One region of the Cellvibrio fontiphilus genome, then DNA from elsewhere that is predicted to be linked to it. Evidence: predicted binding sites of a transcription regulator. Region 1 holds the regulator's gene; the other holds the start of a gene.
The links. Region 1 encodes FliA, which starts transcription of late flagellar genes. Its sites were predicted from a motif close to TAAAGTTATNNNNNNNNCGGCCGATANCC; they were not measured.
Positions count from the first base shown of each region.

Region 2: a site for FliA is predicted at 5,425-5,453, ahead of fliD (flagellar filament capping protein FliD). Genes of this name have one in related genera too.

Region 1 covers NZ_JBHRTF010000003.1:418,888-434,542, reverse strand. The annotation lists gene motD (flagellar motor protein MotD) at 1-616, opposite strand, end outside; gene ACFODX_RS07505 (flagellar motor protein) at 643-1,392, opposite strand; gene ACFODX_RS07500 (protein-glutamate methylesterase/protein-glutamine glutaminase) at 1,392-2,537, opposite strand; gene ACFODX_RS07495 (chemotaxis protein CheA) at 2,630-5,002, opposite strand; gene ACFODX_RS07490 (protein phosphatase CheZ) at 5,029-5,832, opposite strand; gene cheY (chemotaxis response regulator CheY) at 5,866-6,249, opposite strand; gene ACFODX_RS07480 (RNA polymerase sigma factor FliA) at 6,447-7,190, opposite strand; gene ACFODX_RS07475 (MinD/ParA family protein) at 7,316-8,140, opposite strand; gene flhF (flagellar biosynthesis protein FlhF) at 8,305-9,894, opposite strand; gene flhA (flagellar biosynthesis protein FlhA) at 9,952-12,180, opposite strand; gene ACFODX_RS07460 (hypothetical protein) at 12,559-12,828, opposite strand; gene ACFODX_RS07455 (RHS repeat-associated core domain-containing protein) at 12,854-13,654, opposite strand; gene ACFODX_RS07450 (hypothetical protein) at 13,964-14,182, opposite strand; gene ACFODX_RS07445 (hypothetical protein) at 14,186-14,449, opposite strand; partial or broken gene ACFODX_RS07440 (RHS repeat-associated core domain-containing protein) at 14,453-14,677, opposite strand; gene flhB (flagellar biosynthesis protein FlhB) at 14,821-15,655, opposite strand, start outside.
Region 2 covers NZ_JBHRTF010000003.1:540,826-556,480, reverse strand. The annotation lists gene ACFODX_RS08060 (polysaccharide pyruvyl transferase family protein) at 1-286, opposite strand, end outside; gene neuC (UDP-N-acetylglucosamine 2-epimerase) at 292-1,416, opposite strand; gene ACFODX_RS08050 (N-acetylneuraminate synthase family protein) at 1,409-2,506, opposite strand; gene ACFODX_RS08045 (acylneuraminate cytidylyltransferase family protein) at 2,478-3,176, opposite strand; gene fliD (flagellar filament capping protein FliD) at 3,333-5,387, opposite strand; gene ACFODX_RS08035 (CHASE domain-containing protein) at 5,566-8,214, opposite strand; gene ACFODX_RS08030 (flagellin N-terminal helical domain-containing protein) at 8,355-10,469, opposite strand; gene ACFODX_RS08025 (flagellar protein FlaG) at 10,902-11,291, opposite strand; gene ACFODX_RS08020 (flagellin N-terminal helical domain-containing protein) at 11,351-13,456, opposite strand; gene ACFODX_RS08015 (flagellar protein FliT) at 13,686-14,012, opposite strand; gene flgL (flagellar hook-associated protein FlgL) at 14,157-15,655, opposite strand, start outside.

The DNA of each region.
Region 1 (15,655 bases):
GCACGTTATCGGTAAACCCTTCCACCTGAACCGGATTGGAGTAGCCAGCGAGAATTGCGGCGATTTCATCAAAAATCCGTCGCGCCTGTTCGCTGGTATCGGCACTGCCTGATGAAAATAAAATACTGTCCTTCAACTCTATCTGCAGCCAAAGTTCATTGCTTGAAACCTGAATTACCTGATCACTAATGAGCGGGGCAAACTTTTCAGAAACCAAATCGGAAATCTGCGTCAGTTCATCGCTGGTTTTGACTGCTGCGTCAGCTGTTTCAGCCGGAACCAGTTGCTTAACAGCATTTTGACTGCTATCGACAATCTGTGGCGGCACTTCGTCTGTTTGCTCCACATCGTGGGTAGATTTCCCCATATCGATAGGCGAAATCAAATCGGCAGCGGGCGCCACTTGATCAGAAGGCTCTTTGTTGGCTTGAGAATCTGTAGGTAGGTGAAAAGCTTCAATAAAGGTATCGGACAATACGCGGTACTTGCTGTCATTCACTTGGGAAATGGAATACATCACCACAAAAAATGCAAACAATAAGGTGATGAAATCTGCGTAAGAAATCAGCCAGCGCTCGTGGTTGACATGAATATCTTCTCGTCTGCGGCGAACCATAAGCGCACTACTCACATAAACAAAGGTCAGTTAAGCGGGTGCAAATAACCGTTTAATTTCATTTCAATAGAACGCGGATTCTCACCATCAGCAATCGCGATAATGCCTTCAATAATTAACTCGCGGTATTGTGAGTTTTCATTCACACACATGCGTAGTTTATTGGAGATGGGAATAAACACTAAATTCGCAAGCGCAACACCATAGATTGTGGCCACAAAAGCGATAGCAATTCCAGGCCCAAGAGTCGCTGGGTCTGCGAGGTTGTTCATCACATGGATCAAGCCCATAACGGCGCCAATAATGCCAATGGTAGGCGCATAGCCACCCATGGATTCGTAAAATTTAATTGCGTCAAAATCTCGCTGCTCATTCACTATCAAATCAGTTTCCAGAATGCGGCGAATTACTTCTGGTTCATTACCATCCACCAATAGTTGCAAACCTTTTTTGGCAAATTTATCTTTTTCGCGCTCGGAAATTTCCTCCAAACCCAGCAAACCGTCTTTGCGTGCCGCCGCTGCCCAGCGAACTATATTCGCTATACCTTGCTTGAAAGGAACATAGGGGGGCTTAAAAACCCAGCTAACAATTTTTAATGCACGGCGTAGATTTACTTTTGATGTCTGCAACATGGCCGCACCAAAAGTACCACCCAATACAATCAATGCAGCCGGCCCGTTGACCAGAGTCCCAATGCCTCCGCCCTCTAAAAAATTGCCCCCTATAATGGCGGCAAACGCGAGGATGACGCCGATAATACTGAGCAAATCCATCACATAAGCTCCTTCACCAAGCGCGGCCCTATATCCTTGAGGCTTAGCACCTTATCAGTTAACCCAGCGCGAGCTACCGCCATGGGCATGCCATAAATAACACAACTGGCTTCATCCTGTGACCAGAGTGATGAACCGGCCTCTTTTAATAGCCGTGCGCCGTTGCAGCCATCCGACCCCATACCGGTTAACACTACGCCCAATACCTTGTCTGCATAATTGTTGGCAGCAGACCCAAAGGTGATATCGAGCGAGGGTTTGTAATTCACACGCTCGTCGTCTGGCAAAACACGCACTGAACCGCCATTGCGCTTATCCAGCATAAGCTGTTTACCGCCGGGTGCCAGCAATGCAAGACCCGGTTGCAGTTGGTCACCGTCTACCGCTTCGCGAACGCGAATATGACACTGCTTATTAAGGCGTTCCGCAAAGGCTTTGGTGAAATTTTCCGGCATATGCTGCACAAGCACTATAGGCAGCGGAAAATTAGCTGGCAGCGCCATTAATACTTCAGCAAGCGCAACCGGCCCGCCTGTAGAGGCGCCAATAACAAGGAGCTTGGGTTTATTTTTAAGGCGATAGGAATCAGACCCCGAGGATGCACGTACTGGCTCATCGGTAACCACAGGTGCAACACGCGGTAAGGGTGCAGGCGTGCTTAAGGGTTTGAATGAGGAGTTAATACTTGGAGTGCCCGATGTAGACGAAGGAACCGATGTGACCGCAGCAGGGGGTACAGGCCGGCTACCTGAACCAGCCAGCGTGATTAATCGCTCGTGCAGCTTTTTCTTAAGTGCTTCGGAATTGCGCGAGACTTCGGCAAAATCCTTGGGGATAAAATCAAGAGCACCCGCCGCTAAGGCATCCAGCGTAATTTTAGCGCCTTCGTAGGTGAGCGACGAAAACATCAAAATGGGCACGCGGCGGTTAGACATGATGTGTTTTATTGCCGTAACACCATCCATCACCGGCATTTCAAAATCCATGGTGATGATATCCGGCTTTAATTCCGCCGCTTTATCGATAGCTTCACGCCCATTACTTGCGATGCCAACAACTTTTAATTCCGGATGCTCATTAATAATGTCTTTCAAGCGGTGCTGAAAGAAATTGGAATCATCAACTACTAATACCCGGAAAGGCATCTATCGCGCTCCGCAAGGGAAAATATTTAAAAAGAATAGACGAAGAGGCCGCATTAAATCGCCTAACCAGTACCACCATGGCACTCAATAAATTAGCTATGCCCCCAGCCGGCAGAACCTTTTGCATAGCGACGCAACAAACTTGGAATGTCCAGAATCAGCGCAATGGTGCCATCACCGGTAATAGTGGCACCCGCCATGCCAGGCGTACCCTGCAGCATTTTGCCTAAAGGTTTGATTACCACTTCTTCTTGGCCAATCAACTGATCCACTACAAAACCCACACGACGCGAGCCCACAGTAACTATGACTACGTGTGCGTTATCAGGACGATGACCAAAAGCGTTTTTTACTAACCAATCTTTCATATAGAAAAGTGGAATCGCCTGATCGCGAATAGCAACGCAGTCCTGTCCATCCACTATGTGACTCTTGGTCAGATCCATATGGAAGATTTCATTCACGCTGACCAGTGGAAACGCAAAGGTTTGCTGACCAAGCATAAACATCAAGGTGGGCATGATTGCCAGAGTCAGTGGCACTTTGATAATAAAACGGGTGCCTTTTCCCAACTCGGATTTAATTTCCACCGTGCCGTTAAGTTGGGTGATTTTGGTTTTTACGACATCCATGCCGACGCCACGGCCGGACACATCGGAAATTTCTTTTTTGGTGGAAAAACCGGGAGCAAAAATTAAGTTGTAGGCTTCGGTGTCGGACAAACGATTAGCGGTATCCTCATCGAACATGCCTTTTTCTACGGCGATGCGGCGCAGTTTCACCGGATCCATACCCGCACCGTCATCACTGATCGACAGCAGGATATGGTCGCCCTCTTGCTCTGCAGAAAGCACCACCTGACCAACGCGAGGCTTACCATTAGCCTCGCGCACATCGGGGAATTCTATGCCATGGTCAACCGAATTGCGGACCAAATGCACCAGTGGATCAGCAAGCGCCTCCACCAGATTTTTATCCAGATCGGTTTCTTCACCCACTAATTCCAAATTAATTTCTTTACGCAGGCTACGCGCCAAATCACGCACTACACGCGGGAAGCGGCCAAACACTTTTTTGATTGGCTGCATGCGGGTTTTCATCACGGATGTTTGCAAATCCGCGGTCACAACATCCAGGTTGGCCACTGCTTTTGCCAGGGCTTCATTGGTTGAGCCGTTACCCAAGCGCACCAGGCGATTGCGCACCAAAACCAGCTCGCCCACCATATTCATAATGTCATCGAGGCGCTGGGTGTCCACACGCACGGTGGTCTCCACTGCAGGAGCCTCTTTATCTACCGCAGGTGCGGCGACTGGGGCACTGACAGCGGCGGGTTTGGCGGGCTCGACTTTTTTAGCCGCCGGCACTGGCGCCGCTGCTTTAGCCGCTTCTGGTTTTGACTCGGGTTTGGGGGCAGTTTTTGGTGCTGCTGGTTTGGCAACTGGCGCCGATGACGCGGCTGCAGGAGTGTTTAGGCTGTCAGTTGCAGCCGTACCCGGCCCCTTACCCTTACCGTGCAACTGGTCAAGTAACGCATCAAATTCATCATCTGTAATCAGGTCGCCTGCCCCACTGGTAGCCTCGGGGGCGGGGCTAGAGACTGCAGCAACTGGCGCAGGAGCAGCATTGATGCCTGGCCCCTTGCCCTTACCGTGCAGCTGATCTAATAGAGCTTCAAATTCGTCTTCTGAAATCTCATCACCAGAAGCTGTTGTTGCCGTTGCCGCTACCGGGTTTGCAGCAACTGGGGCGACTGGTGGGGTTTGAATACCTGGTCCCTTGCCTTTGCCATGTAATTGATCGAGTAATGCCTCGAACTCATCTTCAGAAATATCATCATGACCACTGGCAACTGCTGTGGGAGCAGGCTCGTGTGAGGATGTCGCACTGGCAGAACTGGCTGCTGGTTGCGCACCGGATATGGCGTCAAGCAGCTGTTCAAATTCTGCATCTGTGATGTCGCCCGACGCAGGCTGGGACTCGGAGTGGTGCTGAATAGAATTATCAGAATGGCTCGTTAGCTCTGGCGCCGCTGCCTCTGCTGGCGTTTCGGATGCTTCACTTTCGTGTAGATCTTCGCAAGAAACCAGGCGCTCCAGTGCAGCAATTAACCCTTGGTCTACGGGTGGCAACTCCTCGCGTTGGGATACCAACTCAAACTGCTGGTTCACCATATCCAATGCGGAAAGCACAACATCCATTAATTCCGAAGTAACAGCGCGTTTGCCATTACGCAAAATATCAAACAGGTTTTCGGTGAGGTGACAACATTCCACCATGGGGGTAAGCGCCAGAAAACCAGCACCACCTTTTACAGTGTGAAAACCGCGGAAGATCGCATTGAGCAAATCTTTATCTTCCGGGCGCTGCTCCAGGTCAACCAATTGCTGGCTGAGGCGCTCGAGAATTTCGCCTGCCTCTACCAGAAAATCCTGGAGGATATCCTCGTCATCACCAAAACTCATTCAACTTTCCTCGAGTGACCTGCAGTTTAAAAACCAAGGCTGGATAACAAGTCATCCACATCATCTTGCCCGGATACTACATCTGCCCGCTCTTTGTTAATTTGTGGCCCTTCGGCTTCAGTTTTACGTTTGTGCATAATTTCCATATCGTGTGCGACGGTTTCACGATCATTACCAAGACCAGTGATCTCTTCCACCTGCCCGGCAATTCGCACCAAACTTACTAAATCTTTTTCAACATCATTGATTAAACCGATAACGCGTTTTAAGACCTGGCCAGTTAAATCCTGAAAGCCCTGTTCAAGCACAATGTCTTGCAGGTTTTTGCCGAGCTGTTCAGTACCAGTAACCATTTGGCCTAAAAAAACATCCATGCGCTCATAGAGCTGACGAAATTCATCTGCGCTCATTTCACGGCGCTTTAGTCGCGCCCACTCGCTGCGCAAACTGCTGGCTTCTTGGCCAAGGTTCATCGCAATAGGGGCTGCTTCGTCTACCACATCCATGGTTTTTTCAGCGGCTTTTTGCGTTAATTCAATAACGTAATTCAACCGGTTTGAAGCGTCGTGGATATCCGAATTTTCAATTTTGGGCGGTTCTTTACTTAAATCTGCATCAACATTGAAATTGACAATCGCATCATGCAAACCGCGTGTTAAACGACCAACAGATTGAAAGATATGTCGGTCGCGCGACTGGGTAATCGTCTGAATCAAAATCGATGCTTCTTCGATTTGGTTACTTTGCAGTTTTTCTGCAAGCAACTTGGCGCACTCTCTCAATTCGACGACAAATTCGTCATTGAAGGATGTTTGGGTTTCTGATGCCATGGCGACGCCTTATTTATTATTCAATCGACGGTTTTATCCAACCCGCTCAAAAATTTTCTCGATTTTTTCCTTCAGCGCCTGTGCAGTAAAAGGTTTGACTACATAACCATTTACTCCCGCCTGAGCCGCTTCAATGATCTGATCGCGCTTGGCTTCAGCCGTTACCATAAGTACTGGCAAGGTGCGGAGCTTTTCATCAGCGCGCACCGCTTTGAGCAAGTCAATACCGGTCATGCCAGGCATGTTCCAGTCAGTCACCAGAAATTGGAAATCGCCATTTTTAAGCATGGGCAAAGCAGTGACACCGTCATCTGCTTCGTGGGTATTGGAAAACCCCAAATCCCGCAGCAAGTTTTTAATGATCCGCCGCATTGTTGAAAAGTCATCAACAATCAGGATTTTCATATTCTTATCCAACGCAACCTCCAATAACCCAGAAGGGAATTTTGTTAATTCATAGTCTAGTAGGAGTTGAAGCTCTAGCCAGTGACGGCGCGTAAATCTTCAACTTTTACTGCAAATAATAGCGCAAATTGTTGTATTTACAGACTAATTAGCACCTGAGCGCTCAGACTTTAATCTAATTCGATCAGAGCGATTACTTTTTGCTCAACTTATGTGGGCTGCCAACCGCCCAGCCGATTGCGCAAGCGAGCGGCCGCTTGGCTATGAATTTGGCTAACACGGGATTCACTAACACCCAATACCAACCCAATCTCTTTCAGATTCAATTCCTGATCGTAATAAAGCGCTAGCACCATGCGCTCGCGTTCAGGTAACTGGGTAATAGCATCGGCCAACGCGCGTTTAAGCCCTTCGCGCTGTACACCTTCCAATGGGCTGGCAAAGGCGCTGCTGTGTTCAGACGCATCGATATTGCTGTCTTCTTCACCGAAGGTTTCTTCGTAACTGAAAAGACGGCTGCCGTTGGCGTCCTGCAGCATTTCAAAATATTCTTCTAGCGATACCTCCAACTCAGCGGCGACTTCCGCATCGCTCGCATCACGCCCGGTGCGCGCCTCTACTACGGCAACAGCGCGGGCCACACGGCGCGCATTGCGGTGCACAGAGCGTGGAACCCAATCACCACGACGCATTTCGTCCACAATGGCACCACGGATACGAATACCTGCGTAGGTTTCAAAACTGGCGCCACGGGAGGCATCGTATTTTTGGGAGGCTTCAATTAAACCAATCATGCCCGCTTGAATAAGGTCATCGACCTGCACTGAGGCAGGCATGCGCAGCATCATGTGGTAGGCGATGCGCTTTACCAGCGGAGCGAAATCTTCGATATTGATTTGCGCATCGAGCAAGGTCTTTTTATCGTACATGGCTAAACCATTGACTGCGGCCATCGAACACCTTCTGTTTGGCAGAAACTGCCGTCACTACTGGCACCCTCGCCTCACCTGTTTACAACCGGCAACTCACCGATATCACTCGCCGCAACGAAACCGGCAAATGGGCACACTATTCTTTATTAACGCGCGTTTGCTGCCTGCAATAACCGCTCGACAAAAAACTCCAAACGCCCGGTGGGCGAATAAGGCAGTGGCCATTTATCAACGGCTTGAGCCAGTGCGCGAATTGCTACCGCCGCTTTGGAATTGGGCGCAAATTCCAACAGCGCTTTTTGCTTTTGCACAGCTTTGCGCACGTTTTCATCAAACGGAATTTGACCAACAAACTGCAGGGTTACATCCAGGAAACGCTCACAAACGGTATTCAGTTTGTTGAACATATTCATACCTTCCTGCTGGGTGCGCGTCATGTTTGCAACAACCCGGAAGCGCTGCATTCCATATTCTTTGTTGAGTAATTTAATGAGGGCGTAGGAGTCGGTGATTGAGGATGGCTCATCACAGACAACAATAATGACTTCGTTGGCGGCGCGCACAAAACTCACCACCGTGTCGGATATCCCGGCAGCAGTATCTATCACCAAAATATCCACTTGATCTGACAATTCGTTAAACGCATTGATCAGGCCGACGTGCTCTGCACTACTCAATTCGGCCATGCGTTGCACGCCTGATGAAGCGGGTACTATTTTTACGCCGGCGGGGCCGGTGACCAGAACATCACTGAGCGAATGGGTTCCCGCCAGAACATCGGCAAGTGTGTGAGTTGCACGAATGCCCAACAATACATCGACATTAGCGAGCCCCAAGTCAGCATCCAGCAATACCACCCGACGACGCAATTCTGCCAAGGCAATACTCAGGTTGACGGAAATGTTGCTCTTGCCTACTCCGCCTTTGCCGCCGGACACGGCGATAACTTGAACGGGTCGCACTTGGCTCATCTACAGGTAACTCCAAACATATTCTTTTTAAGCGCGGCCGCTGTTCAGTATTACGACCTTTTTGTCGCGCGCCACTGGTGAACTGAGTATAGATAGGGATTGGAAAAAGATCCGATAAATTTCAGTTTCACCGCTAAAATCATGGGCTTATATAGATTTACTGGTTAAGAAACCGCCGTTGCTGTTGTCGTTTTAAGCAAAGCGACAGCACGGGCCACCAACTGGTGTGCTCGCGCCACTTCCAGATTTTTGGGAATGTCCTGACCATCGGTGGTGTAGGCAATCGGCAGGCGGCTTTGCATCACCACGCCCAGCGCTTCACCAATGCCAGCGGTTTCATCCAGCTTGGTCAGCACACACCCTTGCAAGCGCGCAGCACCATAGGCATGCACCGAGGCTTTTAGCATTTGCGCCTGACTGTTGGATGACATTACCAGATAGGTTTTCACTTGCGGTTGATCTGCCAAGGCTTTCAGCTGGGCCTTTAAATGCGGGTCGCCATGGCGGAAACCTGCCGTATCGATCAACACCAATAAGCAGTGACGCAAGCTGCGCAATACTGCATCCAGTGGGTTAGCTTCATCGACCACACGCACCGGCACGCGCAAAATACGCGCCAGCGAACGCAATTGATCGTGAGCCGCAATGCGATAAGTGTCGGTGGTGATAATCGCCACCTTGTCAGCGCCATGCTGCAGCACATAGCGCGCGGCCAGCTTTCCGATAGTGGTAGTTTTACCTGAACCAGTGGGGCCAACAAACGCAAAAATACCGCCCTGATCGACAATATCACGGCCATTCACTGGCAGCTGATGGGCCAGATTGGCCAGAGCGTCCGGCCAGGCTTCACCGAGAGTTTTGGTTTTAGTACAAGCACTAATCACTTTGGCGATTACTTCTTTTGGCAAACTCAGGCGCTCCAGACGACGAGCAATACTTGCCAGTATGGGGGAGTCGTTGGCGATGGTTTGCTGACCAGTCAAACGATCCAGCTGCTGCTCCAGCAGTAATCGCATATCGGCGATTTCCGCTTGCAACTCACTCAATTGGGCGTTTTGATCGAGCACATCCGGTGCGGAAACCACTGGAGCAACGGTGGGCTTGGTTGTGTTGTTGGCGATGTGATTGCCAGTGAGCAACGCATCGATTTTTTGATCCTGGACACTGCGGGTATTGCTGAGCAAGGCATCGCGAAATGACAGTGAGTCAGGGGTTAAGGTCTTGGCGGCAGGTGCCGGCGCCGGATCAACCAGCGGATAGCGCTCCGCAGCACTCATGCCTTTTTTGGGCGATGCCGCCGGCGCAGAGGCATGGCGCGGAATTCCAGCATTTACCACCGTATTTTTACCCACCAAAAATTCTTTGGCAGATTCCTCTGCCTTGCGGGCCGCAATCATCCGTTGATGCGCGCGCTCTATATCGTCCGCCAGTTGAGCGCCGGTTTTACCGGCGTTGGGGTGATCGGGAATCTGGCTGATTACCGGCGCCACATTTTTACGCGCAGGCTGGCGCTCCAAAACCCGTGGCGATAAATCGCCATCACTCAGCAATGGCTCGCTGGGGGCAAAAGTCGCCTCGGAAAACGGACGGGTTTGAAGCTGTTTCAGCTCGTAATCCGAACCCATGGTAGTCAGCAACTCCACTCCCTCAGGGATACGGTTGCTGGAGAGAATAATTGCATCTGGCCCCAGCTCCTGGCGAACCAATTCCAACGCACGGCGCATATCGGCAGCTACGAAACGTTTGACTTGCATATTCAACTCCCGCCCGGGGTGGGCCACCTGGTTAACCATTAAATTGCACTAAGGTAATCAGCCATTTTTGTCAGCACCTACGCTGGCTTCGATACTGATTTGTTTGTTGTCAGGCACTTCGTTGTAAGCCAGAACCCGCATATCGGGGACGCTATGACGAACAAAGCGCGCCAGCATGGGACGCAGAGGTGCAGCAACCAGTAACACCAGCGGCTTACCCGCCATTTCCATCTTCTGGGCCGCGGTAATCAGCGACTGCTGCAACCTGTCCGCCAAGCCGGGTTCGATAAACGCACTATCGTCAGCGCCAGCTTTTTGTGCCTGTTGAACGGTATTTAGCAATAACTGTTCCAAACCCGGCTCAAGCGTTACTACAGGCAGGTTTCGCTCGTTTCCTATGATGTTTTGGACGATTTGTCGGCAGAGTGCTACCCGCGCCAAGGCGGTTAAAGCGGCGGGATCTTGACTCTTGATACCACTGCCCGCCAAAGCTTCGGCGATGGAGCGAATATCGCGAATAGGCACCCGCTCACGCAGCAGGTTCTGCAGGACTTTCAGCAGCACATTAATGCTGATGGTATTAGGCACTAGCTCTTCCACCAGTTTGGGCGAAGTCTTCGCCAGCATATCCAATAGTTTTTGTACGTCCTCATGGCCCAGCAGTTCGAAGGTATGCTGCTGCAGAATTTGATTGAGATGGGTCGCCACCACGGTGCTCGGGTCTACCACGGTATAACCCAGGGTTTGCGCCTGCTCCCGCAGGTTGGGGTTAATCCAAATAGCATCCAAACCAAACGCCGGATCTTTGGTTTTTAAACCATCCAGCGAGCCAAACACCTGCCCCGGATTTATCGCCAATTCACGATCCGGGTAAACATCTGCCTCCGCCATGGATACCCCCATGAGACTGATGCGATAACCGGTTGGATTCAGGTCAAGATTGTCGCGAATGTGCACCGAGGGAATGAGGAACCCCATTTCCTGTGACAGCTTTTTACGAACGCCTTTGATACGCCCCAACAATTCACCACCCTGGTTTTTATCCACCATCGGAATGAGGCGATAACCAACCTCCAGCCCAATGACATCCACTGGCTGTACATCATCCCAACCCAGTTCAGGCGATTCAGGTGTACCAGGCGGTAGCGCCGGCGCGCTGCGTTGTGGCGCGATACTCGCACCGGCCGGCGCACCACCACCTGTGGGCATTTCTCCGGCCAAGCGTGCACCGGCGGGGATAAACGAGTTGTCCTCCACCGCGGCAGGCTGTTGCTTGCGCCAGTGGATGTAGTAGGCCAAACCAACGCAAATAAATCCCAATCCAAGAAATGCCAGATGCGGCATTCCGGGTATAGCACCCATCACCAACATCATGATGCCGCTAACCGCCAGCGCTTTTGGAGAGGTAAACATCTGACCGACAACCTGCGCCCCCATCTCCTGGGAACTGTTAACACGGGTAACCAAAATGGCAGAAGCCACAGATAACAACAGCCCGGGAATTTGTGCGACCAGACCATCACCAATCGTCAGGATGGTGTATTTCTCAAATGCCTCAACAAACGGAAGATCATGTTGTGCCATACCTATGGCAAGACCGCCAAAGATGTTGATAAACATAATCATGATGCCGGCGACCGCATCGCCGCGTACAAATTTGCTCGCACCATCCATAGCGCCGTAAAAATCAGCCTCAGACGAGACTTCCTGCCGGCGGGTACGCGCCTGATCCTGATCGATCAAACCCGCATTCAAATCGGCATCGATTGCCATTTGTTTACCGGGCATAGCATCCAGGGTGAAACGCGCACTCACTTCGGAGATACGCCCGGCACCCTTGGTTACCACCACAAAGTTGATGATCATCAGAATGATGAACACCACTATACCCACCGCCAAATTTCCGCCAATCACTACATGCCCAAAGGCTTCAATCACCTTACCGGCCGCATCGCCACCTTGATGCCCTTCCAGCAACACCACACGGGTAGATGCCACATTCAGGCCCAGGCGCAGTAAAGTCGCAATCAGCAAAATTGTCGGGAAAGCCGCAAAATCCAGCGGCCGCATGGCATACACTGACACCAGCAACACCACCAGTGCCAGCGCGATATTGAAAGTAAAAAACATATCCAACAGCAACGGCGGGATGGGCAAAATAATCATTGCCAACAGCATCAGTAGCAAAATAGGAATGCCCAAATTGCCACGCCCCATACCCCGCAAGGAGCCAAGCGCCGCTTTGCCATTAAAGTTATTGAGCTGATTGAACGAAGGAAGAGCCATAAGCACGGATTCTTGACGGTGAAATCATTTACCAGTGCTTATCGCAAGAAGTGTACCGATTTGAAAAAAGCGTTTTTACTCTGTTGCGAGCGTTGGTTTTTGCCCACCAAATAACCAAAGAATCGCCCTCGAAAATTCATTGCGCCATGCTGTTGAATGGGATGTTTTGGCAGTAACAAGCATAATGCTCTAGCTATAACCCAATTGGATCAGGCCGGATTCAGCATTAATAACCCATGACCATTCGTGTAATGCACAGGTATTTGGTGTTGACGGCGGAGGGAGAACAAATCAAATACTCATCAAGACAAAAACCCCCGACAAGTTGAAATAATCAGGGGTCGGGGGCATTTTCAAAGATTGAGGTCACTGTCAAAATTATTCAATTTTATCATTATGCATCCTATCTCTTGCACCGCCAGTACCAAGCCAAATAAACAAACCAGCAAAAACAAGTTGCTTTAGGATATATAAATAAAATATCAATGATCCCTCTAATTCTTTATTCCCCTTTGTCTCAACGTAGCCATTGTCAAAAGCCTCGTAAACAGTCCATAAAAATAACGAAACAATAAAAAACATGAGCAATCGAAATACTAGCAAGAACTTCTTTTCTAGATATACATGAATTAATAAATCATCTTTCATAAAAAGCCTTTATAAAAACTACTGATTAATCTTTTAGATAATCGTCTTTTAAGGTATCGGAAACACTCTGACTTGTAGCTTCAGCCGCTACATCTATGACTCTTTCTACTACTTTTCCTTTAAAACCCAAAGTACCAACCACCTCTCCAGCAGCAGTCACTCCATTTTCAGCAGCCTTTCCCGCAGCATAACCAGCCCCCTCTACGAGAGTTGCTTCATTAGATTTTTTTGTTAAATCCTGATCTGATGTGAAATCAATGCTATCAGCTACAACAGATGCTGTCGCTGACACAACACTTAGTGGAATAGCTGCCTGCGCCTGACCTGTTGCAATTGCTACAACAGATAACGTATCTGCGTGCAGGCTCATTGCCTTAAAGCTTGCCTGAGCTTTATGTTCTTCTGCAAAAATAGCTGCTCGTACAGATTGGGGAGTTTGCTGAGAAGAAGATGCTAACGCATTCATTTGACTCATTCTGGGGATAACACCATTTTTTCCGTCCGGATCGATGTACTTATACGGATTATTATTCGCATACGCATACCGATTAAACGAATGCACCGGATTCTTCGCAACATACCCCACCGGATCATTCCCATAAAACCTACCCAGCACTGGATCATAATACCGCGCCTGCATGTAGGTTAAACCCAAATCCGAGTCATGCTTATGGCCAGTATAGCCAACATCATCCTGTTGGGTTTCCAGGGTCTCACCAAAGGGTTTGTAATGGAAACGTTTGGTGATTTGCCCTGCGCTATTCGATTCAGCAACTACCGAACCTAAATGATCCGTGTGCACATAGCTTGTGGTGGTGTTATCCACCTTGGCTATGAGGCTGTTACCCAGATAAATGTAGTTTTGATTAACGCCATTTGTTTTTTGGGTATGAAGAAAGGTGCCCGCTTTGGCGTAGGTGAAATATTCTGTGCCTTGTACGACACTAGTTGAAACAAGCGGGATTCACTATCAACCCACCCGTGATCACCATCGATATGCAAGGCTGTTTGGTGTTGACGGCGGAGTGATGCACGGGGGTTTGGTATTGACGACAGAGGGATAACTCAACATCACAATCATAAAAGCAAAACCCCGGGCAGTGAACTGACCGGGACTTGGAATAATTTTTCAATTTCAGGAAAAAATAGTTATTTCGGCAACCAATAAATAAGCCATCCATATCCAAATGGCTATATACAAAAATAAAATAAAATAAAAACCAGCTACACCTTCACTTTTTCGTACAGTCATTGCTTCACCATAAGTTGAATGAAGAACTCCTGTTTTTATTCCAGCAAAGATAGCTCTACCAAAAAAAATTAATGCGGCAAAAATGACAATATTAAAAATCATGCGCTAACACTCCGAATCCGTATGACAAACTATTTTGACTGATACTGATTCTTCAATAGTATCTTGTACTCCTTGTTTTACCCTTTCGCTAGTCACAGAGGTCGACTCTGTTTTTCCTACCATAAACGTGTTGCCTTTTAAAGAATTAACCGGAAGACCTGGATTTCCTGCTGTCTTAACTGTAGCAAATGCAGTGGCAGGTTTTGCCGCAGCACCAGAAGCTATGTTAATCGCCAAATCTTTTGCGCTGAAGTTATCGGTAGTCATAGCCTAGGCAATACCCGAAATTACCCCGCCAGCTGCTGCGCCAATTACGATATGTGCAAACTCACCATCGGGATCATTATATTTATATGAATTGTTATTAACGTAAGTGTATCGACTAAATGAATGAACCGGACTCTTGGCAACATACCCCACCGGATCATTCCCATAAAACCTACCCAGCACTGGATCATAATACCGCGCCTGCATGTAGGTTAAACCCAAATCCGCGTCATGCTTGTGGTGCTGTTATCCATCTTGGCTATGAGGCTGTTACCCAGATGGATTGGGGTTTGATTAACACAATTAATTGTCAGCTATACAGTAGCTACCGAATGAAATTGAAGATAATACCGCCTACACAAATACAGTAATCAATCCACCTTACCTGATGCGTTATAACGCAGGTCACGCGGCACGTTGATGTTGCGGGGGTATGTCGGTCTTTCGCCTTTGCCTTTGCGGTAGTTGCGCAACTGGAATACGTAGGCAAGTACCTGGGCGACGGCGAGGTAGAGGCCGGAGGGAATTTCTTGATCCACTTCGGTGGTGTAAAAAATGGCGCGCGCTAATACCGGTGATTGGATAATTTCAATATTGTTGGCTTTGGCGATTTCGCGGATTTTTAAGGCGACGTGATCACCGCCCTTGGCAATCATTAGCGGTGTTTCCATAGTTTCCGGATCGTATTTTAATGCAACAGAAAAGTGCTCCGGGTTGGTGATGATAACGTCTGCTTGCGGTACGTTAGTCATCATGCGGCGCTGGGCCATTTCGCGTTGCAATTGACGAATGCGGCCTTTTACTTCGGGTTTGCCGTCAGTGTCTTTGGATTCGTCTTTTTGATCTTGCCGCGACATTTTTAATTTTTTGTTGTATTCAAAAATTTGTAGCGGCACATCAATCGCGGCAATAACAATTGTGGTAGCGCAGAGTGCGATAGTGGCAAGCATTGATATTTCCAACGAGTGAACAATCGCACTGTGAACACTCTCGTCAACCAAGCGAAAAATATCCTGCGCAAAAAATTGGATAATAAAAATGGTGCCACCCAAAATCACCAACACTTTCGCCAGGGCTTTCAACAATTCAATCAGCGACTTCACCGAAAACATGCGTTTAATGCCGGCGATTGGGTCCATACGGTTTAGTTTTGGCTCCATGGCTTTAGTGCTGTAGTTCCAACCACCCAAAGCAATAGGGCCAACA
Region 2 (15,655 bases), 120 kb from region 1:
CATTAGTAATATTGATCGTAGTGGCTGTTGCAGAATCAGTAATCCAAGGCTCAAAAAAGTTACCACCGCCGATAATAATCAAATCATGAGCATTGGCCTTTTCGACAAAATCATCATCAAAAAACCAACGATGCTCACCGGTATAGATTTGATAACAATAGCGAATCTCAAGCTCAGTATATTCAGGCCTGGCGCCTAAAACCGCCTCCAACCGTGAACGCATTCCAATATGATTGGCATTATCACCAATATTGCCTGTAAAACTCGCCACATGAAGAACTTTCATTAATTTTATAGATCCACAAAAGTTTTTTGTTTATTGGTATTCCAAAACTGCTCTTTCTGTAGTATCGAAAAAAACTTTTGGCTACTATCGCCATCACCAAAATGTTTAATAGGTTCAGGCTTCAATCCTTCAATATCAGCAAGTGCAGCAGATATAGCAGCATAGTCTGCCGAGCAATTGATAACACCAGGTAAATTTGCCCGATTCGATTGGCGAGAACCAATATTGATAGCCGGAACGCCATAATAAGGCGCCTCCATTAGCGCCGAACTGGAGTTACCAATAATAAACTCGGCATTCTTTAGCAAAGTTAGAAAATAATCAAAACGCATGGATGGATAGACTTTAAAATTTAAGGTGTTTTTTTCAATGCGCGAATATTCAGTAATAATTTTATCGCTACCACTGTCATTGTTTGGATAAATAACAATGTAGTTTTTATTTGAATCAATTACTGCATTTACCAACTCATTGATTTGCCGCGCCACATCATCCACTTCAGTCGTAACCGGATGAAACAACATAACCGCATAATTATTAAAAGGAATACCATACCAACTCTTTACTTCATCTAGCGTTGGTAAGTCAGGTGAAAATAACGAATCCACATCAGGAGAACCAATGGGATAGATATTTTTATCAAGTTCACCCAACTGAATTAAACGCTGCTTTGCCCGATCATTGGTAACAAAATGCAAATGCGAAAGCTTGCTCACCGAGTGACGAATAAGATCATCAATCGTACCTGATACCTCGCCTCCCTCGATATGCCCGACAAGAATATTATTCAGACTGCCAACAATTGCCCCAGCCAGCGCCTCAACTCGATCGCCGTGAACAACCAGCATATCAGGCTGAATTTCCTTAACATAATCTGATAGGCCAGCAATGGTTTTACCTAACACCGAATCCATTGTGTCGCTGTAATTCTGATTAATGTATTGATAAATATTTTTGTAACCGCGTCGCTCAATCTCACGGCAGGTATATCCATATTTACGCAACATGTGCATTCCAGTAACAAAAATATGCACCTCAAATTCAGGGGATGTTTGCAATATATCGAGCAGTGAGCGAATTTTTCCAAAATCTGCACGGGTGCCCGAAAGAAAAACTATTCTTTTACTCACAGCTATTTCCTGCTTTAAAAGGCGTCAAACCAGCAACTTGTCGATAGGCAACCAGTTCATCAGCCGCTATATCTTCTGTCGCCACTTTACCTATCACATCGTCATAAAACTCAGCCAATATTTCCCCGGTGCCGGGACGTTTTACCCAGATATTTTCTGCAGTAAATAACTCGCCTTTCTTAATTGCTTTAATAGTAACAACCGTAGCGTAGGCAAAGTTAATTGTAGGCTGCTCCTCTTTTACTATGCCTTTTCTACCACCACGCATTTTATGCAATAACGCAGAACCTTTTATTAATTCGCTTAACGCGGCAGGGTCCATAGAACAGACTATGTCCGGACCTTCACGCGACATGGAGTCGGTAAAATGGCGCTCCAATAAATCTGCACCCAAAGCAACCGCACCCAAGCATGCATAATTACCCACCGTATGATCTGACAAACCAACAACTGCATCAGGAAAAGCCTGTTGCAACTCACGTACCGCTTCTAATCTGACCAACTCAGGAGGCGTTGGATAAATATTCGTACAATGCATTAACGCGTAAGGAACCTGGTATTCGCGAAAAATAGCAACAGCTTTAGCAATACTTTCGATAGTATTCATGCCCGTGCTTAGAATAATCGGCTTTCCCTTTTGAGCAATATGTTTGATTAAAGGATAGTTATTACATTCACCTGAACCAATTTTGTAAGCAGGAATATTCATGCGCTCCAATCGTTCGGCAGCGGCACGAGAAAAAGGTGTACTGATAAAAATTGCGCCCTTTGCCAGAACATACTGTTGCAAAGCAATTTCGTCAGCCTCACTTAAGGCGCACTCTTCCATAATTTTATAAATAGGCTTATCGGAATTGCCGGGCTTAATGCGCTTGGCCTCCCCCGCCATTTCGTCTTCCACTATGTGGGTTTGATGTTTAATGACTTCAGCACCTGCGGCTATCGCAGCATCTACCATTTCTTTAGCAATAGTCAGTGAACCATTATGATTAATGCCTATTTCCGCGATTACCAGCGGGGGATAATCCGGGCCTACCAAACGACCACCAATGTTAATTACATTATTTGTCATTGTTGTCTTTCCTCTCACTCAAGCGCTCTGCTGCAGCAATCAAATCATTAGGAGTGTCTATATCCAAGCTATCTTCATCAGACATTAAATAAGGAATGATGTGAGTGCGCGGAATTTTTTCTTCACGCAGAAAATCTTCCACTTTAAAAATGTAGATAGCGCCATTGGGCATATACAACGATGGCAGATCTTGCCGACGAGTATAAGATGTATGTTCACCCGCCAAGGGATGTAAAAATTCCCCGCCCCCCACATAAGCTTTCATGTATTTATTACTGATTTCATACACGCTGATCAAACTGTGACAAGTTGGAAAATCGCGAAACTCAGCCAAAGCATCACAAATATGCTCCGCAGTGCGTAATGGTGAAGTTGGCTGCAGCAAGACAATAATGTCTTTATTAGCAGGTTTAATCCGATGAATAAATTCACTAATGACCGGATCAGTAGGTGATTCATCCCGGGCCAAGTGTGGGTCACGCTTTAGGCGCTCAACGCCGTAATAATGCGCAACAGATAAAATTTGATCGTCATCTGAGGAGACATAGATGTGATCCATCACCCCCGATGCCTTAGCTGCAAGCAAGGTATAAGCTATCAGCGGTTGATCTAATAGTGGGGCAATATTTTTTTGCGGTATGCCCTTTGATCCACCGCGTGCAGGTATGAGCGCGAATACTTTTGGCATAGGAGTGTCCAACTTTTGACGATTGCAATAGTAATTAGTTATATAGCAAAGGTTCTGCCAAAGGTCACGGAAGGAATGAGAATTAACAGGGATAAACGAGTGAACCGAGCGGCAGAAGCCGCTCTAAAGACTGGGTAGTAATTAAAAGACTATTTATCAGCCGCTTTTAGCGGTAAAAGGTAGGCGATCAAGAATTCCATCCAAAAAATCACCGGTAGAGTTCAAACCGCGAACTATGGATTCCATCGCCTGGAATTGCGCCATCAACCGCGCACGATAAGCATCACTGCGACGATCCAACGCTTCTTCGTCTTTTTCAACCTTATCAATATCTTTGTTAATAGAAGTTTCGCGCTCCTTGATAAGACCGGATGTCTTTAGGAAGTCGTTAACCAAGCTGGTCATGGTGCCAGAAAAGCCGCGTGAAAATGTAATAGTGCCGCTGGTCGCGCCTGGCTGAACCGTCATACTCAGGCCCTCTGCTTTACTCCCCAGGGCTGGCAAAAGTACGTTTCCAAAACCAAAAGCGGCCTCACCGTTTACGGTTCCGCCTACATTGGTACCTGTGGTACCCGCGCCAAGGGCAATTCCCAAGTCTGAAATGTCTGCACCTATAGCGGAAAACTCTACTTTACTGGATGAGCCGTAAGCATCTGAGGTAAACACTAATTTATTGCTGGAGAAACTCACCGATACAGTAGCGCGTGCCGCTTTAATATCTGCATCCAAGTTAATCAAGCTCTGCAACTCTGTTGCCAATTCGGCACCTGATGCATAAATTTTCCCATCCGGTAGTGAAATCAATGCAGATTCAGCGCCATCTATTTTGATTTTAAACTGATAGTCCTTTCCAGTCGTATCAATCGGAAAAGTTAATGCAACATCATTAGCAGTTAACATGCCCTTGGATGGCTGCTGGGTAATGACAACCTCATAATTACCGGGCTGACTCTTTGCAGAAAACTTAGTCACGTCAATATTAGTAACTGATGATGAAGTTTTGGGGACAAAGAGATCACGCACCCAATCGAAATTATTATCTATAGCAGCGCGAAAGCCGGTATTTCCTTCTGTTTCAATAATCTTTAATGAACCATCCAACTCTGTACGAATTCCCAAATTGGACAAACTGGTAAATCCATCGCTCAAGCCAGGCACAGAAGAAGACAATACATTACGAATGCCTTGCATCAGATTTTTCGCCAAGGGATCGCGATGCAGGCTGCCATAGTCTTTCAATTCAGTATCAAATCCGACCAGCTTTTCCACTTCAGTTTTGAAGGTGTTATAGGCAGTCACAAAATCGCGAATTGTTTGCTCAGCAATTGATTTGTCTTCTGCAATGGTGATGCTCACTGTTTCTGTGAGTGAAGCTTCAAACAGATCGAACTCCAACCCCTCAACAACATCTTTAATCTGATTGGACTCACGGCTCACCAACAAACCATTAACACGGATTTTGGAGTCTAATCCTTCCTGTTGTTGGGTTAGGTTACGTGTAGTTTCATTGAAATTGAAACTGGCCAAACCCAATGCTCCCGCATCCTCCGTGGCGGTGATTTCAATTTCACTTTTAGCACCTGAGTTCGCCGTTAGTAGGAGTTTGTAGGCTCCGCCATCCCCAACGATACTGGCCGATACACCGATATCAGCTTTATTAATGGCATCGCGTAATCCAGTGAGGGAATTGTTGGTGTCGTCAATCGTGATGGTGGCACCGGTTTTAGTGGAATCCACCCCAAAAGTAGTAAGGCCTGCGTTCCACTCACCTAAACGCAGTGTCAGAGTACCCTTGCCCACAGGTGAGGTGAGCGACGAAAAACTGCCCGAACTAAGTGATTGGGACTGGGCAATTTGCTCTACTTTTAATTGATAACTACCCGCTGCGGCTTTGGCATCTAATTTAGTCATGGCCAGCAGTTTGGTATCGGGTATCGACAGGGATTTGGCATTAAAGGTATCCGCGCTTCCCAAAGCAGCGGCAGCGGTTTCCAACTTTGACAATGAACTGCGCAACAAACCGAAATCAGAAATTTGTGTTTCCAGCAGGGTTTTCTTGGTAGTGAGGCGTCCAGCTTGAGCCATTTTACTGGCTTCTGTCAGTTGATCTGCCAGCTTATTGGTATCGATACCTGAGCCTGTGCCCAAGGCACTGATAATGCTCGAACCTGTCGATGCATTGTTTGTTGTGCTCGATGTAGTGCTTACCATGAAATTACCCCCAACCCAAAGGCCTACCGCTTCGTAAATATAGCGGCAACCCGTGGGTAAACTTTAGCCGTTTTTGCCGCTTTTTTTGGGGAATATTCCCATCAAATATTCCCATCAAATGATCAAAGCATAAAAAATGCCAACTATGGATAACAGCAAAGGGTTGAATAGTAATGATTCAACTCACGATTGGCAGTCGGATAGTAAAGGTTGTGCCCTTATTGACGGTAGAGACATAGTCAATACTCCCGCCCATGGCATCAACAATCACTTTGGTTATACTCAACCCTAGCCCAGTACCATCCCGCCGACGGGTATCGGAAGAGTCTGCTTGGGCAAATTTGGTAAATATGCGCTGGCGAAACTCATCAGGAATTCCCTGCCCTGTGTCTATCACCGATATCAGAATATTGTCTTCTTCGCGCTGTAAATTTACACGCACTACTGATTGGCGGTGTGAGAATTTGATGGCATTAGAAATCAAATTGGACATAACCTGGAGAAATCGATCTGCGTCAATGTTGACTCTAAGCGACATTAACGCCTCACGCGGTAAATCCAGCTGCAAGTGGATGCAATAACGTTCAGCGTAGGCGTGATTTTGTTCCACTGCTTGTTTTAATAGTGGATAAATAGGTGCTGGCTGCATATTCAACTGCACATTGCCAAACTCCAATTTATCTATGTCCAGAATATCGTTTACCAGCCGCGCTAAACGATCCGCATTATTTTTGGCAATCGCCAATAAATGGTTGGCTTTTTCATCGAGCACACCGGTATTACCGCTGAGCACTATGCTCAAAGCACCTTTGATGGAAGTTAAGGGGGTGCGCAATTCATGACTAACCGTTGATATAAACTCAGTTTTTAACAGATCAACTTTGCGGCGCGCCGTGACATCATGAATGATAAAAGTGAAGAACTTTTGCTCACTGATATCTACCGGACTAATACTGAGTTCTACACTAACGTTGGCGCCATCGCTACGCTGACCAATGGTTTCACGCAATTCGCTAGGTAAAACGGCAAGATGCAACTCATTCAACCTTCCCTGCAAAGCAGGTATTAAGGCAACAATCTGTAGGTGCCTAAAATCAGCGAGCGGATAAGCAAATAATGTCGCCGCTGCGGGGTTAGCTTTTTGAATCCCCCCGTTTTCATCGACGACTAAAATGGCTTCGGCAGCATTTTCAAATATTGATGCTAGCTCACGTGTACGCTGTTCAACCAAGTTGGTGACATGTTGTGTACGCCCACTAATCGATAGTAAAAAACCGCCTAACAAACTACAAAATAACAAGCCACCCGCCAAGACAAACCAGGCTTGCAAACTGACGTGTTCAGACAAAAACTTTTCGGTTGGACTGACACTGATCAATAGCTCTCGGCCCCCCAAGACAACACGCTCCTCTAAAATCAGATCCTGTGCATACGCCGGTATTGCTACCTGCCCTTTGGTATAAAAACGCAGCGGATTAGCCTTTTGGGTGATATCGGTGATAATTAGATTGTAATCATCGGTTTTAAATGGGGTAAGCGTATCGGCGATCAAATCATTAGTGCGTACAATGGCTGTGGCATAACCCAACAACCAGTTTTTTTTATTAGCTGACAGTGTGTTTAATCGGGCCAGATCAAACACCGGAAAAAAGGCAATAACACCGGGAGAATATTGCTTGTCTTGCATTAATTGCAGGGGGCTGGTGACAGCAAATGCATTGGATTCCAGAGCGCGATTTAAGGCAGCAGCACGAACTGGATCTACCGCGACATCAAGACCATGTATAGCATTATTTTCTTGCCAAGGTTCAATATAACCGATGACAACATAGTCATCACGCTCACTCGCTTTTACAAAAGTACCCGATGCATTTTTTTCTTTTATATAGAATCCCTCAAAGCCCTCACTGCGCATTTTTTGTTCAAAATTTTCACGCTCATCACGGCGGACATAACGATTCCAGGAAAAGCCGGACACACCATGCTTTTTAACAATAACATGGTCGATATACGCACTAAATTCTTTGCGCGTAACGTTATCGGACGAAATAAAGAGCCCGCCCAGAGCGGCCAATATATATTCTACCGATGACAGCCCCAACTTAACCGAAGAAACAACAACCTGGGCTTCCTGCCTGAATTGTGCCTCCATTTTTTTCTGCTCACTCATACTAGCCATCACAAACACCACTACCACTACGATAGAGCTAAATACCAGTGGTACACCCACAGCAGCACGGCGGTTACGCCAAACGTTTCGCGGGGCAGCAAAAAAAATACACATCAGCGGAGTTGCGATTAGCACACCGATAGCATCGCCAATCCACCAGGTCCACCAGCTGTAAAACAATTGCTTACCTTGAATGATGCCGTTAAAAAATAGCGCCAATGAACCGACACTGGCACTGATGCTGGTTGCAATTGGGCCACCCAAAATAAAAAAAAGAAAAATCTTGCGCTCATCAGTTAAATCGTTGGGAAAGCCAACATAACGACGAATAAGCCATGCCCCGAATGCCCCCGCCAGTGCACTGCCAAGCGCAATTTCAAAGGCCAAACTAAACACTGCCCAGGAAAATGACTGCCCCGCTAACAAAACAACGGAGATATTAAGCAAGCAAGATCCAATCAATACCCCAAAGAGCATCGACCAACCCCAAATAAGGATGGCTCCCAACGCTATCCCCATAGGCAGAAATAACCCGCTAACAAAACCCGGAGGTATAGCTAATTGCAGGGAGATCCAGCCTGAAAACCAGTAGCCCCCTGCGAGTGACAGTATGCGCAACAGCGCCCTGAATGAAGATGAACCCAAAATAGATGACATGCCAAAACAGCCAGTAATATTAATGAGTTAAGCCTAGTTGATAATTATTAGCTGGAAGGTTTTTCTAATTCGCCAGATTTTACAGGCATAAAAAAACCGCAGCATGCTGCGGTTTTTTTATGCATGGTTTATTTATATTGCTATCTGAGTAACTGCAACACCTGCTCTGGCCGCGCATTGGATTGCGCCAACATTGCCTGTGCAGCCTGCTGTAACACTTGCGCCCTACTCAGTGCTGCAGTTTCCGCCGCAAAGTCAGCATCCACAATCCGTGAACGCGACGCTGAGGTTTTCTCAGAAACGTTCGCCAGGTTAGACATAGTAAAGTCCAGCCGGTTGTTGATCGCACCAAGTTGCGAACGAGTGTCATTGATTGTGGTGAGCGCTTTATCAATCACGCCAATTGCTTTTTGAGCTTTGGCTGCTGTGTCGATACTGATAGAAGCGATTGCAGTTCCAAACGCGCCACCAGCCGTTGAGTTAGCTTCCAGCAAGCCGATTTCAGCCGCAGTTGCGTTAATACCTAACTCAACACTGATCGGATTTCCGTTAGCACTGGTTAATTTAATGCCAGCTTCAACACGCAGGCCATCAGCAATGGAACCAGCGGTAATCACTTCAGTGCCATCAGCCATGAACTTGGTAAATTCAGCGCCTGAAAAACCTGCGTTAGCGGCACCAAATGCACTGTCTGCCGTTGCATCGTTAAAGCGAATCGCCCCTTGGTCAGACTCAAGCACGATCTTGTTACCCAACAAGGACGCAGTTACACCCGTTGTATTGCTGTTGGCATTAAAGGTGTCCACCAACTCTTGGGCAGTAGTTACTGTCGACAAATTGATATTGACACCGTTGAGCAAGATATTATCGGCAGTGCCTGCGAATGCAGTCGCGATACTCATTCCACTGGTGTCGATAGTGACTGTCGAGAAGGCGTTAGCGGTGACTCCGGTATCGTTGCTCACGGCGTTGATCGCATTGACCTTACCAATAAGACTATCGGTATTTTTATTACTGATAACTACACCATTGATGGTTAAGTCACCCACGCCCCATGAGGCCTCTGCGGCTGCCGTTGTTATGCTTGCACCCTCAATGACACCGCCTCCCTGATTTTCACGGAAGCCGAGTCTATTCAAATCCTGCAGGCTGCCGGTATTACCACGGGAAATTTTGATAGGTTTATCATCTTCCGATGTGAGCACAATTTGTCCACGTTGATCCAAACCATCACCAACAGAGGCGGCCATACCCACTGCAGATTGCAAATCCAGACCACCTGCTGCTGAAACGGCGATTGTGGAACCGGTATTGTTGGTCAACGACAATTTTCCACTGTCATCTACCTCTGCACGTATTTCACCACCAGTGATACGGTGAATCGTTTCGATCAATTCATCCATACTGGTTGTGTTTTCGCGTATTTGATAACTCTGAACCGCACCATTGAGCGCTGTCACCGTGATATCCAGGCCTTGGCCCGCATCGTTATCGATAACACCATTGCCTAGTTGGGATGCATTGAGCTGTGTCATTGCAGATGCGGTAACGCCACTGAGCCGCTCGTTAATAGCGACCAGGAACTCCGCCAAGGTGTTTGTTTCCGCACTGGCGGCAGCATCAAACTCTCCAATGGACTGCCCATTAATCAAGATATCGCCATCGCGAATATCAGTACCTGCAGTAGACGAGAATAGCGATAAGCTAAATTCAGCACCAAGCACATCCACACTGACAGAGCCCATACCCAGGGTTTTGGCATCCATCGCTTGAACTTTTAGTTCAATCGTCTGGTTCGCATCAGAACCAACTTGTAATTGAACTTTACCAAGTGATCCATCCAGCAGTTTCTGGCCGTTGAATGAAGTGGATTTTGCGATGCGATCCATTTCTAAAATAAGTTGCTGTACTTCCGCATCCAATGTTTGGCGGTCAGCATCGGAGTAAATACCGTTGGCAGACTGAATCGCCAGTTCGCGCATACGTTGCAAAATGTTGGTGGTCTCCTGCAGCGCACCTTCCGCTGTTTGGATTAATGACACACCGTCATTCGCATTACGTATCGCCTGATCCAGCCCGCGAATTTGCGAAGTCATACGGTTAGAAATTGCCAGGCCCGCGGCATCGTCTTTGGCAGAGTTGATACGTTGACCGGAAGACAAACGCTCGGTTGCCCGATCCAGCGCATTTCCTGAGTTCATCAATTGACGCTGTGAATTCAAGGAAGCGACATTGGTGTTAATGACTAAAGGCATAATAAATCTCCTAATGATTGTTCCTGTTCACAGTTGCGTGTGCTGTGACAAGCCGACTGATGAAGCCCAGAAACATCGGCAACCGAAATTGCGCCGTTTGTGAGAACTTCGTGGCAAGACTTGTAAGAAATAAATACCAACAGGATTTCTATACGGGTCGCCTAAGTGGACTTTTGCACAGACTGTGCCAAGGATTTTTTCAGGAGAAATTGCGAGTGAAATAATTAGATCAAAAAGGCTGTAACCAAATATAAAGCGCGATGTGTTTTGTTACTCCGCGTAAGAATTTTTAATGCAGAATTGAAACAACATGATAAAAACTATTAAGCAAAAAAAACGCGAGCCGGCATCTGCAAGCTCGCGTTTTTTAGTTCATCCGGCCCGTTCACAGCAGCCAAAAAAAATGGTTTAACACCTTGTTTTTACAGAGTTTTACGCCTGCGCACTAAACAAACTAACCGGCTCATCGGGAGTCAGTTGCTGCGCCAAACGCAAAAATATTTCATCAGGAATTTGACGAATAACTTCTTGCGTTTCACGATCCAACACTTTGACAACCGTCTCACCAGATTCAGGATCGTAGCTAAAATTTAAATCTCGCTGTGTACTCTGAATATATTCATTCATTTGCGCAACGGCGGCCTGAACCTGCTCTTGCATTGCCTGTGGATTGACGTTTGCCGCCGCTGGAGCGGCAGTACCTACGGCAACCGGCGGCAAATCGTTGCCGGTTTTTTGACCTTTAGTACCGCTCGCCTGCGACAACACCGGTACAGGTGAAACCTGAACCGGTGCAGCAGCTATTTTAGTCATGTCACTCATAACCTGGCCCTCAAATGAAATCCCTCGCATAACCGGGGCTATGCGAGGGTTGGGTTAACTTATCTCAAGAGAGACAGAACCTGTTGTGGACGAGCGTTTGACTGAGCCAACATCGCAGAGGCAGCCTGTTGCAGTACTTGTGAACGACTTAGTGCTGCAGTTTCCGCGGCGAAGTCGGCGTCAGTAATCCGAGAGCGAGCAGAAGACGTTTTCTCTGAGATGTTCGCCAGGTTGGATACTGTAAAGTCCAGACGGTTATTGATCGCACCGAGGTTTGAACGCACATCGTTGATGGTAGTCAAGGCATTGTCGATCACCTTGATAGCTTTCTGCGCGTTCGCTTGGGTATCGATGCTGATGGAGGCAATCGCTGAACCGAAGGCACCGCCAGCAGTTGAGTTAGCTTCCAGAATACCGATCTCAGCGGCTGTTGCATTGATGCCCAGCTCAACGCTGATAGGGTTACCACTGGAGCTGGTCAACTTAATGCCTGCTTCTACTACGCGGCCGGCGGCTGCCAAGCTGGCTGCTGCTGCGACCTCAGTAGAGTCGGACATAAACTCGGTGATAGTTGCACCCACCAAACCGGCGTTATCAGTACCAAACACACTGTTTGCTGCAGTAGTGGTATCAGAGAAGCGGATTGCCCCTTGATCTGACTCCAGAATGACACGAGTACCCGAGATGGCCGCGCGAACACCGGTGGTATTGCTCAGATCATTGAGTTCGTCAACCATACCTTGGAGTGTCGTTACGCCAGTCAAATCTACGTTAATACCGTTCAGTTTGAACTCGGTTTGACCACCAGCAAAAGCAGTTGCGATACTCACACCACTCATGTCGATCACGGCACTGGAGAATGCATTAGCAGTCACGCCAGTGTCGGAAGTGGATTTGTTGATAGCGTTAATTTTTCCGATCAGGCTATCAGTATCTTTGTTGGAGATAACCACACCATTAATAGTCAGGTCGCCAACACCCCAGGATGCATCAGCATTAGCAGTGGTCAGACCAGCACCTTCAATTACACCGCCTGACTGACTTTCACGGAAGCCCAGTCTATTCAGATCCAATTGGCTACCGGTGTTGCCACGGCTGATAGTAATTGGCTTGTCATCGTCAGAGGTCAGTACCAACTGGCCACGTTGCGACAATGCATCACCAACACCAGCTTCCATACCCAACACGTCAGCCTCATCCAAACCACCTGTACCGGCTACAGTGATGGTAGCACCGGTGTTATTGGCAAGAGTTAATACGCCATCATCACCAACAGACGCATTTACAGCACCGCCAGTTACGCGGTTAATTGCTTCCGTCAATTCTTCCAAGTTAGTGGTATTTTCGCGCAATTGATAGGTTTGGGTGCCACCATTTAACGAGGTAACAGTAATATCCAACCCTTCGCCTGCGTCGTTATCAATAATCCCGCTACCTACACGAGAACCATTCAGTTGGGTCATCGCTGAAGCAGTTACACCACTGACTTTCTCATTAATATTGGCAATCAGATCGTTCAGGGTATCCGCTGAGGCGCCAAAATCACCGATGGTTTGGCCATTGATAAGCACATCGCCATCTTTAAGGTCATTGGCACCAGTCAACAGACTCAGGGAGAACTCAGCACCCAACAAATCCACACTGGTAGAGCCCATACCCAGAGTTTTAGCATCCATAGCTTGTACTTTGAAGCTAATGGTTTGGTTGGCGTCAGCACCAACTTGCAAGTCCACCTTGCCCAACTTACCGTCCAACAGTTTTTGACCGTTAAACGCAGTGGTTTCAGCGATACGATCCAACTCTTTTACGAGCTGTTGCACCTCGGCATTCAAGGTGGCGCGGTCACCGGAGCTATAGATACCGTTCGCAGACTGAACGGACAGTTCACGCATACGTTGCAGAATGTTTGTTGATTCTGACAGCGCACCTTCCGCGGTTTGAATTAAGGACACACCATCGTTTGCGTTACGGATTGCTTGGTCGAGACCACGCACTTGTGAGGTCATGCGGTTTGAAATCGCCAGACCTGCTGCGTCGTCTTTTGCTGAGTTGATACGTGCACCGGATGACAAACGTTCTGTCGCACGGTCAAGCGCATTGCCTGAACTCATCAACTGACGCTGAGCATTCAGAGAGGCGACGTTTGTGTTAATGACTAAAGCCATGATGAATCTCCTGGATTAATGTCAGTAGACAGTGGCTGTCAATTACGAGCCTTGCTGCTACATGTCGGTTGATGAAGTCTGAGACAGATGACTAATCAGCACTTCTAACAAGGTTATCGACAGAATCCGGAGGAGCTTTAGAAAATTTTTATCACTTGAGTTAAATATTTATTGTTGTTTTAAGGAAAAAATAGAACAAAAAGATATATAAAGGTTATGAGTAGCCAATTTATCGACCATAAGCATCGATAGCTTTTGCCGCCCTGTTGCTATGACGTAATTCTGACGCAACAGCCTCGCGACTTACTTCCGCCAATTCAGAAAGGGTTTGATTGATTGATTGAATCTCCTGAATCACCTCAGCCGCTTTCGCCTCCAAGTCTGCCATGGTGAGGGACTCCAGATATTCCTGATCATTTAATGAAAGCAGACCCTGTTGCCGCTGCTGAACAAGAGTTTCAAATGATTCCCAGTCACCAGCCTGCGCCAATGACAATAACGCACGGGATTGGCTGAGTGCGCGCTCAAGAGGATCTAGCAGGGCATTATTTTCCATAAAACAACTCTTTGGTATGAAACGACTTCAGACTAACGCTATACACCTAGATTAGCAAAAGATAATGGATCGAAGCGAAGAGTTTACGCCTGCTGAACTTAACACAGGCGTATAGAAAGGAGCGGATTGTTACATTGCCATAGATTACAAATAATTAAACAAGGTCAATTGACTAACCTTGGAAAAGCTCTGCTGTGAGGCGCTTAAAACGAAGGACTGCATAGACAATTGAATTGACGCGTCCGCGTAATCCAAATCTTGCAGGCTGGATAAAACAGTTTTACTGAACAGGGTGACATCCAGATTTAAATCGCGGGATGTTTCCAAGGTATTTAATCGCGCACCCAACTCCCCCTGGGTTGCCACCAGGCTGGTTACTGAGTTTTCAAGATTGGTGAGTGTTTTAGCAACCAGTTTCGCCAGTTCGGCCTTGCTCTCTGGCGTATCCTGTACATTTTTCATTGCATCACTAAAACGAGACAGGGTTGTTAACAAGCCCTGTTTATCCGTGGACTCAACAAAAAAACTATCACCCGGCTGCACCAATCTGCCGCGCGTAGATGAGGTGCCTGCAGCTTGCGTATTCAGGCCGGTTACATTGTCTAAAAACGCGCTACCCCCTTTAATGGTTACCACGGCATTCGATTTTGAAATAATACCTTGATCAGTCACACTCAAACCAAGGCGAGCTAATTGCGCTGCATTAATGGGATCATTAAAGGCATTGGCAAGATCAGTGGTATTGGTAATATTTTGATTAAAAGTAATGTTTTCAGTTTTTCCGTTCACTTCTAATTGAAAAGTTAATGGCGATACACTGAAATCCTGCGCAGCAGTAAATGAAAATGGCAAATTAACCGAGCTGGTGCCAGCACCTTGGGTGGCAATACCCAAGGCTGCATCCGTATCTGCTGTGCCGTTACTCACAACAATATTCAAACCAGTGGGTGAATGAAAGCCGGTAGCATCAACAGTAATACCCAGGTTAGCCAGCTTATCGGCATTGCTATTGGGCGCCCCTGTTATGCTGTTAAATGCTGCCACTAAATCACTGGTGTTAGTGACGTTTTGATCCAACACCAGCGTTTCTGTTTTGCCACCTACAGTAATGGAAATATTGCTATTGGTGAGCGAAAAATCGACTGGAAAAGTTCCTGTACCAAATCCCAAATCTGCAGCAATGGCTGCTTCACCAGGATAGGGATTACCCAGCACCTGAAAACGTGCGCCGGCGACTTCAATGTCTACCCCCGCCACATAGGGTTGATTAACCAGCAATTGTTTGCCATTGGATTTTTGTGTGACAGAGTAATTAACTGCAGATGCTGTTTTGGTAAATGAAACTACCAAATCATCGGGATAGAGTTTGTCAAATTCAGCCTGATCAAATACCTGGCCTACGGTAATAATGGCAGGAGGTAAGGATTTATTCGCAGGGCTTGCCGACGTGATGAAGGTATTGTGGCCACTGGGGATATCCACAAATAATTTTTTGCCGGAATCACTGACCGCCACACTCACCGAGGCAGATGCCTGTAAACGCAACTGTCCCTCATCACCCAGATAAGCAAAATTACCACCGCCATCGCCAACAAATGGCTTAGTGCCACTTTGATAGCCGGCAAAAATGTATTGGCCGGAGG